Regions from separate parts of the Streptomyces sp. NPDC005202 genome, predicted to be linked through region 1. Evidence: riboswitches for the same ligand, from Rfam matches in the RefSeq annotation. Region 1 holds a riboswitch; the other holds the start of a gene.
The links. A riboswitch is a leader RNA that binds a small molecule or an ion and turns the genes downstream of it on or off. The one in region 1 is predicted to bind glycine.

Region 1 (4,412 bases):
TGGTCGTGGTGACGACGTGGGCGTGCGGGACCGGGTTCGGGTGCAGGCCCGCCGCCACCAGGCCGGCGAAGTGCGCCATGTCGACCATGAGGTACGCGCCGACCTCGTCCGCGATCCGGCGGAAGGCGGCGAAGTCCAGCTGCCGCGGGTACGCCGACCAGCCCGCCACGATCAGCTTCGGCTTCGCCTCCTTCGCCAGCCGCTCCACCTCGGCCATGTCGACCAGGCCGTCCTCGCCCACGTGGTAGGGGACGACGTTGTAGAGCTTGCCGGAGAAGTTGATCTTCATGCCGTGGGTCAGGTGCCCGCCGTGGGCGAGGTTCAGACCCATGATCGTGTCGCCGGGCTTGAGCAGCGCGAACATCGCGGCCGCGTTCGCCTGGGCACCCGAGTGCGGCTGCACGTTGGCGTGCTCGGCCCCGAAGAGCTCCGTGATGCGGTCGATGGCGATCTGCTCGACCACGTCGACGTGCTCGCAGCCGCCGTAGTAGCGGCGGCCCGGGTAGCCCTCGGCGTACTTGTTGGTCAGGACCGAGCCCTGCGCCTCCATGACCGCGACCGGGGCGAAGTTCTCCGAGGCGATCATCTCGAGCGTGGACTGCTGGCGGTGCAGCTCGGCGTCGACCGCGGCGGCCACGTCCGGGTCGAGCTCGTGCAGGGGCGTGTTCAGAAGCGACATGTTATCCGACATGGGGGCTACGACTCCTCAGCCGGCGGTGTGGGCGGCGTACTCGTCGGCGGAGAGCAGCTCGGCCGGCTCCTCCGCGACACGCACCTTGAACAGCCAGCCGCCCTCGAAGGGCTCGGAGTTCACCAGCGACGGGTCGTTCACCACGTCCTCGTTGATCTCGGTAACCTCACCGGTGACCGGGGAGTACAGGTCGGACACGGACTTGGTCGACTCCAGTTCGCCGCAGGTCTCGCCCGCGGTCACCGTGGTGCCGACCTCCGGGAGCTGGGCGTAGACGACATCGCCGAGCGCGTTGGCCGCGAACTCCGTGATGCCGACCGTCGCGACGCCGTCCTCGGCGGGCGACAGCCACTCGTGCTCCTTGCTGTAGCGCAGCTGCTGGGGGTTGCTCATGGCGTGAATTCTCCTGTACGCGGGGGAGTGCTGGTGAATGGGGGAGTGCTGGAAACGGTGGTGAGCAGGGAGGATGTGCCCGGTGTCACGCGCGGGCGGCCAGGGGCCCTGAGGGACCGAGGGACCCGGTGCTCGAGGACGCCGGGACCCGGTGCCCGAGGACGCCGAGGATCCCCGCCGGACCAGTCTCTACTTCTGTCGCTTGTAGAAGGGGAGCGCCACGACCTCGTACGGTTCGTGGCTGCCCCGGATGTCCACGCCGACACCCGGCGTGCCCGGCGCCGCGTGCGCCACGTCGACGTACGCCATGGCGATCGGCTTGCCCAGCGAGGGTGAGGGGGCACCGGAGGTGACCTCGCCGATCACCTCGCCGCCGGCCACGACCGAGTACCCCGCGCGCGGGACCCGGCGGCCCTCGGCGACCAGGCCGACCAGGACCCGCGGCGGGTTCTTCTCGGCCCGCTCGGCGGCGGCCAGCAGCGCCTCGCGGCCGACGAAGTCGCCCTCCTTGTCGAACTTCACCACCCGGCCGAGCCCCGCGTCGAACGGGGTCAGCGAGGTCGTCAGTTCGTGCCCGTACAACGGCATGCCCGCCTCCAGGCGCAGCGTGTCCCGGCAGGACAGCCCGCACGGGACCAGCCCGACCGGGGCGCCGGCCTCGGTCAGCGCCTGCCACAGCTTCTCGGCGTCGGCCGGGGCCACGAACAGCTCGAAGCCGTCCTCGCCGGTGTAGCCGGTGCGCGCGATCAGCGCAGGGACGCCCGCGACCGTGCCGGGCAGGCCGGCGTAGTACTTCAGGCCGTCCAGGTCGGCGTCGGTGAGGGACTTCAAAATCCCCGGGGACTCGGGGCCCTGCACCGCGATGAGGGCGTAGTTGTCCCGGTCGTCGCGGACCTCCGCGTCGAAGCCGGCCGCCCGCTCGGTCAGCGCGTCCAGGACCACCTGGGCGTTGGAGGCGTTGGCGACGACCATGTACTCGGTCTCGGCCAGCCGGTAGACGATCAGGTCGTCCAGGATGCCGCCGTCGGCCTGGCAGATCATGGTGTAGCGGGCGCGGCCGACGCCGACGGAGGCGATGTTGCCGACCAGGGCGTGGTTCAGGAAGGCGGCCGCCTGCGGGCCGGTGACCGTGATCTCGCCCATGTGCGACAGGTCGAAGAGGCCAGCCTTCGTCCGCACGGCGAGGTGCTCGTCGCGCTCGGAGCCGTAGCGCAGCGGCATGTCCCAGCCGGCGAAGTCGGTCATCGTCGCACCGAGCGAGCGATGCAGCGCATCGAGCGCGGTGTGACGGAGTTCGGTACTGCTCATCGGTCGGTCTCCCAGGGCATGACGGGCGAGGAACTGTCCTCCCCATCTGTCATCGGAACCTGAGAGGTTCGCCATGACCGCCGACGGACGGACGATCACGGCTTGCACCTTGGGTGGAGCCACTTCAGCAGCGGCCCGCTTTTCAGATGTGCCTCGCCCGCGCGGTAACGGGGCCTGAGAGATTCAAGGGAGGGACTTGCTCCTTCGGCGCCCCAGCGAGACGGTTGCTGGGAACTCTCCCGCGCGGATTCAAGCGGCCGGTATGCAGTTGGCGCGCACATCATTGCACGCCACGCCCGATCCTGGCAGGCCGCATCTGTAACCGGCCTGTGGCGGTACGCGAACGAAAACGCGAGACACCGTGCATTACCTTCTCTTTACACTCGGCGGGGAGGGGAACTGTGACCCACCCCAGGGGAGGACGACCACGGTGAACAGGACCACAGTGCCCGCGACGACCCCGGCGCTCGCAGTGCCCGAGCAGGCCCTCGCCCTGCCCCGGCAGCCCGCAGCCACGGCCCGCGGGCGGTGCGGCGAGCGCCCCGCGCCGGTGGTCCGCGACCTGCGCGACCGTGCCGGCCGCAGCCCGCACGCCCTGCTCTTCGGCCCCCGCGACCTGGTGGTGGTCACCGGCCTGCCCGGCAGCGGCAAGTCCACCCTGATGCACCGCGCGGTGCCGGGCACCAGGGTCGACTCCCAGGACACTCGCGACCGCTGGGACGCCCGGATGCCCCGCCTCCTGCCCTACGCGGTCTACCGCCCCCTCGTCCGCCTCGCCCACTACGCCGGGCTGCGCCGCGCCCTGCGCTCCGGCGGGGGAGTCGTGGTGCACGACTGCGGCACGCAGACCTGGGTGCGCGGCTGGCTGGCCCGCGCCGCCCGCCGCCGCGGCGGCACGCTGCACCTGGTCCTGCTCGACGTCACGCCCGGCACCGCCCTGGCCGGCCAGCGCGAGCGCGGCCGCGGCGTCTCGCGGTACGCCTTCGTGCGACACCGCAGGGCCGTCGCCCGTCTGCTGCGCGCGGTGGAGAAGGGGAACCTGCCCGAGGGCGTCGGCTCGGCGGTGCTGCTCGACCGGGACGCGGCGGACGTCCTGCGCCGGATCGGTTTCGCGGGTTGAGGGGGGCGGTACCGATCGGTTTCGCGGGTTGAGGGGGCCGTACCGGGTCGGCTTCGTGGGCTGAGGGGGGCCGTACCGGGTCGGCTTCGCGGTTGAGGGGGCCCGTACCGGATCGGCTTCCCGGGCCGACGGACTCCGCTCGGGCACCCGCTAGCCTTTCAGCCACAGCAGTGGTTCCCAGCAGGCGGTAGGCAGATGGACTTCCCGGCGGACTTTCCCGCGGACTTCCCGGCACAGGCGCACCCCCACCCGCACGGCGGATGGCCCGGCAACGAGCTTGAGGAGGTGCTGTCGGCGTCCCTCGGCATACCGTCGGCCGGCGGCCGGATCATCGAGGTCCTCGGCCGCAGCTTCCTCTGGGTGCCGCTGCCCAACGGCGGAGGCCCGCACAGCGGCCCGCTCGACCTGCCCACGCTGGAGATCGAGGGCCAGGCGTACGTGCCGGTCTTCAGCTCCGAGGAGCAGTTCCGGCAGGTCGCCGGCTCTCACATGCCGTACACCATCGCGCCCGCCGTGGAGTTCGCCCGCGGGCTGCCCCCGCAGATCGGCATGGCCGTCAACCCGGAGGGCGTGGTCGGCATCCCGCTGCCGCCGCCGGCCGTGGCCGAACTGTGCCGGATGGGCCGGACCCCGCTGGACGGCCCGGCGAGCGGCGGCCGCGTCCGCCTCTTCGAACCCGACTGGCAGGAGGACCCGGTGGACTTCCTCTCCGCCGCCTCCGCCGAGTTCGCCGAGACCGGCGTGGTGCTCACCGCCCGCCGCTGCCTCGCCGCCATCGAGACCGCCGACCCGGTCATGTTCATCGGCGTCGAACTGTCCCAGTGGGAGGGCGACCTGCGGGCGCTGCCCATGGACGCCCTCGGCCGCGCCCTGGGCCGGGTCCCGGTCACCTGGCCGGTC
Region 2 (4,412 bases), on a different contig from region 1:
ACCCATGCCGGTGCGGACCCTGCCCGGCGTGGGGCCGGCGACAGGCGACCACCTGCGGCGGGCCGGTATCCACACCGTCGACGAGCTCGCCGAGGCAGGCGAGGACGAGCTCGTACGGCTGCTGGGCAAGGCGCACGGGCACGCGCTGTACGCCATGGCGCTGGCGCACGACGAGCGGCCCGTGGTCGCCGAGCGCGAGGCGAAGTCGGTGTCCGTCGAGGACACCTACGACGTGGACATCCACGACCGGGTCCGGGTGGGCCTGGAGGTGCAGCGGCTCGCCGACCGGTGCGTACGGCGGCTGCGCGGGGCCGGGCTGTCGGGGCGGACCATCGTGCTGAAGGTACGGCGGTACGACTTCTCCACCCTGACCCGGTCGGAGACGCTGCGCGGGCCCACGGATGACCCGGCGGTGGTGCGGGAGGCGGCGGCCCGGCTGCTGGACTCCGTCGACACCACGGGCGGGGTGCGGCTGCTCGGCGTGGGCGTCTCCGGGCTCGCCGACTACACGCAGGAGGACCTGTTCGCGCAGGCGGCGGGCGCGCACGAGCCCACCCGCGTCGAAGAGCCCGCGGACGAAGCGGCCGAGGAGCAGCCGACGCCCGCCGAGCGGCGCTGGCCCGCGGGGCACGACGTACGGCACGCCCAGTACGGCCACGGATGGGTGCAGGGCAGCGGTCTGGGCCGGGTCACCGTCCGCTTCGAGACACCCGACTCGGAGCCGGGGCGGGTACGGACGTTCCGCGTCGACGACCCAAATCTGGAGCCGGCGGATCCGCTGCCGCTGGTGGCGCGAAGACCGGAGGGAGGACCGGTGGAGAGTGGCGGCGCGTCCGAGGCTTCGCGTGAGACCGGAGGTCAGGTTTCCTCCGAGCCCGCCAGCTTGCCGAAGTCGCGGTCGGGGAATGGGGGAGGAGGGGCCACATCGAGGCCGTAGTGGTGGTAGAGCTGCAGTTCCTGTTCCGGGGAGAGGTGGCGGCCGACGCCGAAGTCGGGGGCGTCCTTGATCAGGGCCCGGTCGAAGGGGACACGGAGGGCGCCCTCGACCAGTTCGCTCGGCTCCAGGGGCACGAAGGCGTCCCGGGAGAACAGGCCGGTGCGTATGGCCGCCCACTCCGGCACGCCGGTCGCGTCGTCGAGGTAGACCTCGTCCACCGTGCCGATCTTGTTGCCATTGCGGTCGAACGCCTTGCGGCCGATCAGGTTCCGCGGATCGATGTCGGTCTGCACGGGCCCTCCACTTGGTCGCAACTCATTTGTAAGCACTACAAAAGAGCACATTCAGCAAGGCGGCCACTCGAAGGCCCGGGCGCGGTGCCCGCTGGTACGCTGGCAAACGGCTGCTGACCCCGTGCGGGAGAGTCCTCCAGACACCATCGGAGGCGCCGAAGGAGCAAATCCTCCCCGGAATCTCTCAGGCCCACGTACCGCACGGACGAGGTCACTCTGGAAAGCAGAGCGGGTGTCGATGGCTTCCGCTCTCACCGACGGTGAAAGCCGGGAGCCCTCGGGCGGCCCGGTGAAGCTCTCAGGTTGAGATGACAGAGGGGGAGGCCGTCCGGGCACCCGCGCCGTGGTGCCCCTCGAAGGTCGCGTCAGACCAGGAGGCCTCCGCAATGACCGCCCATCGCACTCCGCTCTCCGAGCTCGAACAGGGAACGCCCTTCGAGCAGCGCCACATCGGCCCCGACCCCGAGGCCCGGGCCAAAATGCTCGCGCAGGTCGGCTACGGCTCGCTCGACGAGCTCACGGCCGCCGCCGTGCCGGACGTGATCAAGAACGCCGACGCGCTCGACCTGCCGGGCGCGCACACCGAGGCCGAGGTGCTGGCGGAGCTGCGCTCCCTCGCCGACCGCAACGAGGTCCTCGACTCGATGATCGGGCTCGGGTACTACGGGACCTTCACCCCGCCCGTCATCCTGCGCAACGTGATGGAGAACCCGGCCTGGTACACCGCCTACACCCCGTACCAGCCGGAGATCTCGCAGGGCCGCCTCGAAGCGCTGCTGAACTTCCAGACCATGGTCGCCGACCTGACCGGCCTGCCGACCTCCGGCGCCTCGCTGCTCGACGAGGGCACGGCCGCCGCAGAGGCCATGGCGCTGTCCCGGCGCATGGGCAAGAACAAGAAGGGCCTGTTCCTGGTCGACGCGGACGCCCTGCCGCAGACCATCGCCGTCATCCAGACCCGAGCCGAGCCGACCGGCGTCGAGGTCGTCGTCGCCGACCTCAGCGAGGGCATCCCGGCCGGGATCGCCGAGCGCGAGATCAACGGCGTGCTGCTGCAGTACCCGGGCGCCTCCGGCACCGTACGTGACCTCAGGCCCGTCATCGACCAGGCCCACGAGCTGGGCGCCCTCGTCACCGTCGCCGCCGACCTGCTCGCGCTCACGCTGCTGAAGTCGCCCGGCGAGCTCGGCGCGGACATCGCGGTCGGCACCACCCAGCGCTTCGGTGTGCCGATGAGCTTCGGCGGACCGCACGCCGGCTACATGGCGGTGCACGAGAAGTTCGCGCGCAGCCTGCCCGGCCGTCTGGTCGGCGTCTCCGTCGACGCCGACGGGCACAAGGCCTACCGCCTCGCCCTGCAGACCCGCGAGCAGCACATCCGCCGCGAGAAGGCCACCAGCAACATCTGCACCGCCCAGGTGCTGCTTGCCGTGATGGCCGGCATGTACGCCGTCTACCACGGGCCGGAGGGCCTGAGGATCATCGCGCGGCGCACCCACCGGTACGCCACGATCCTCGCCGAGGGCCTCAAGACGGGCGGGGTCGAGGTCGTCCACGGCACCTACTTCGACACGCTGACCGTCAAGGTCGGGGGTCGGGCCGCCGAGGTCGTCGCCGCCGCGCGCCGGAACGGCGTCAACCTGCACCTCGTCGACGCCGACCACGTCTCGATCGCCTGCGACGAGACCACCACGCGCGCCCAGCTGGACGCCGTATGGACGGCGTTCGGTGTCGAGGGCGACATCGAGGCGCTGGACGCGGCCACCGAGGACGCGCTCCCGCAGGGCCTTCTGCGCACCGACGACTACCTCACCCACCCCGTCTTCCACCAGCACCGCTCCGAGACCGCGATGCTGCGCTACCTGCGCAGGCTGGCCGACCGCGACTACGCGCTCGACCGCGGCATGATCCCGCTGGGCTCCTGCACCATGAAGCTCAACGCGACCACGGAGATGGAGCCGGTCACCTGGCCCGAGTTCGGCCGGCTGCACCCCTTCGCGCCCGCCGAGCAGGCGCAGGGCTACCTCACGCTCATCCGCGAGCTGGAGGAACGCCTCGCCGAGGTCACCGGCTACGACAAGGTCTCCCTTCAGCCCAACGCCGGTTCACAGGGCGAGCTGGCCGGTCTGCTCGCCGTCCGCGGCTACCACCGCGCCAACGGCGACGAGCAGCGCACGGTCTGCCTGATTCCGTCCTCGGCGCACGGCACGAACGCCGCCAGCGCCGTGATGGCCGGCATGAAGGTCGTCGTCGTCAAGACCGCCGAGGACGGCGAGATCGACGTCGAGGACCTGCGGGCCAAGATCGAGCAGTACCGCGACGAACTGGCGGTGCTGATGATCACGTACCCGTCCACGCACGGCGTCTTCGAGGAGCACGTCGCCGACATCTGCGCCCAGGTCCACGAGGCCGGCGGCCAGGTGTACGTCGACGGCGCCAACCTCAACGCCCTGGTCGGCCTCGCCAAGCCGGGCCACTTCGGCGGTGACGTCTCGCACCTGAACCTGCACAAGACCTTCTGCATCCCGCACGGCGGCGGTGGCCCGGGCGTCGGCCCGGTGGCCGTCCGCTCGCACCTGGCGCCCTACCTGCCGAACCACCCGCTGCAGCCCGAGGCCGGTCCGAAGACCGGGGTCGGCCCGATCTCGGCCGCGCCCTGGGGCTCTGCGGGCATCCTGCCGATCTCGTGGGCGTACGTCCGGCTCATGGGCGGCGAGGGCCTCAAGCGCGCCACGCAGGTGGCCGTGCTGTCCGCCAACTACATCGCCAAGCGCCTGGAGCCGCACTACCCGGTGCTCTACACCGGCCCCGGCGGCCTGGTCGCCCACGAGTGCATCATCGACCTGCGGCCGCTGACCAAGGCGACCGGCGTGAGCGTCGACGACGTCGCCAAGCGCCTGATCGACTACGGCTTCCACGCGCCGACAATGTCGTTCCCGGTGGCCGGCACGCTGATGATCGAGCCGACCGAGTCGGAGGACCTGGCCGAGCTCGACCGGTTCTGCGAGGCGATGATCGCGATCCGCGCCGAGATCGACAAGGTCGGCTCGGGCGTGTGGCCCGCGGACGACAACCCGCTGCGCAACGCCCCGCACACCGCGGCCGCGCTGGGAGGGGAGTGGAAGCACGCGTACAGCCGTGAGGAGGCCGTCTTCCCGGCCGGTGTCTCGGCCGCCGACAAG

Region 2: linked by a shared signal. The riboswitch ahead of gcvP (aminomethyl-transferring glycine dehydrogenase) and the one ahead of gcvT (glycine cleavage system aminomethyltransferase GcvT) in region 1 are both predicted to bind glycine.

Annotation. Positions count from the first base shown of each region.
Region 1 covers NZ_JBEXHW010000009.1:194,245-198,656, reverse strand. Annotated here, with positions in the region: gene glyA (serine hydroxymethyltransferase) at 1-679, opposite strand, end outside; gene gcvH (glycine cleavage system protein GcvH) at 707-1,084, opposite strand; gene gcvT (glycine cleavage system aminomethyltransferase GcvT) at 1,274-2,392, opposite strand; glycine riboswitch at 2,545-2,644, opposite strand; gene ABZV31_RS17020 (AAA family ATPase) at 2,823-3,512, shown strand; gene ABZV31_RS17015 (enhanced serine sensitivity protein SseB) at 3,708-4,412, shown strand, end outside.
Region 2 covers NZ_JBEXHW010000053.1:9,550-13,961, forward strand. Annotated here, with positions in the region: gene ABZV31_RS35985 (DNA polymerase IV) at 1-937, shown strand, start outside; gene ABZV31_RS35990 (PRC-barrel domain-containing protein) at 859-1,230, opposite strand; glycine riboswitch at 1,345-1,440, shown strand; gene gcvP (aminomethyl-transferring glycine dehydrogenase) at 1,617-4,412, shown strand, end outside.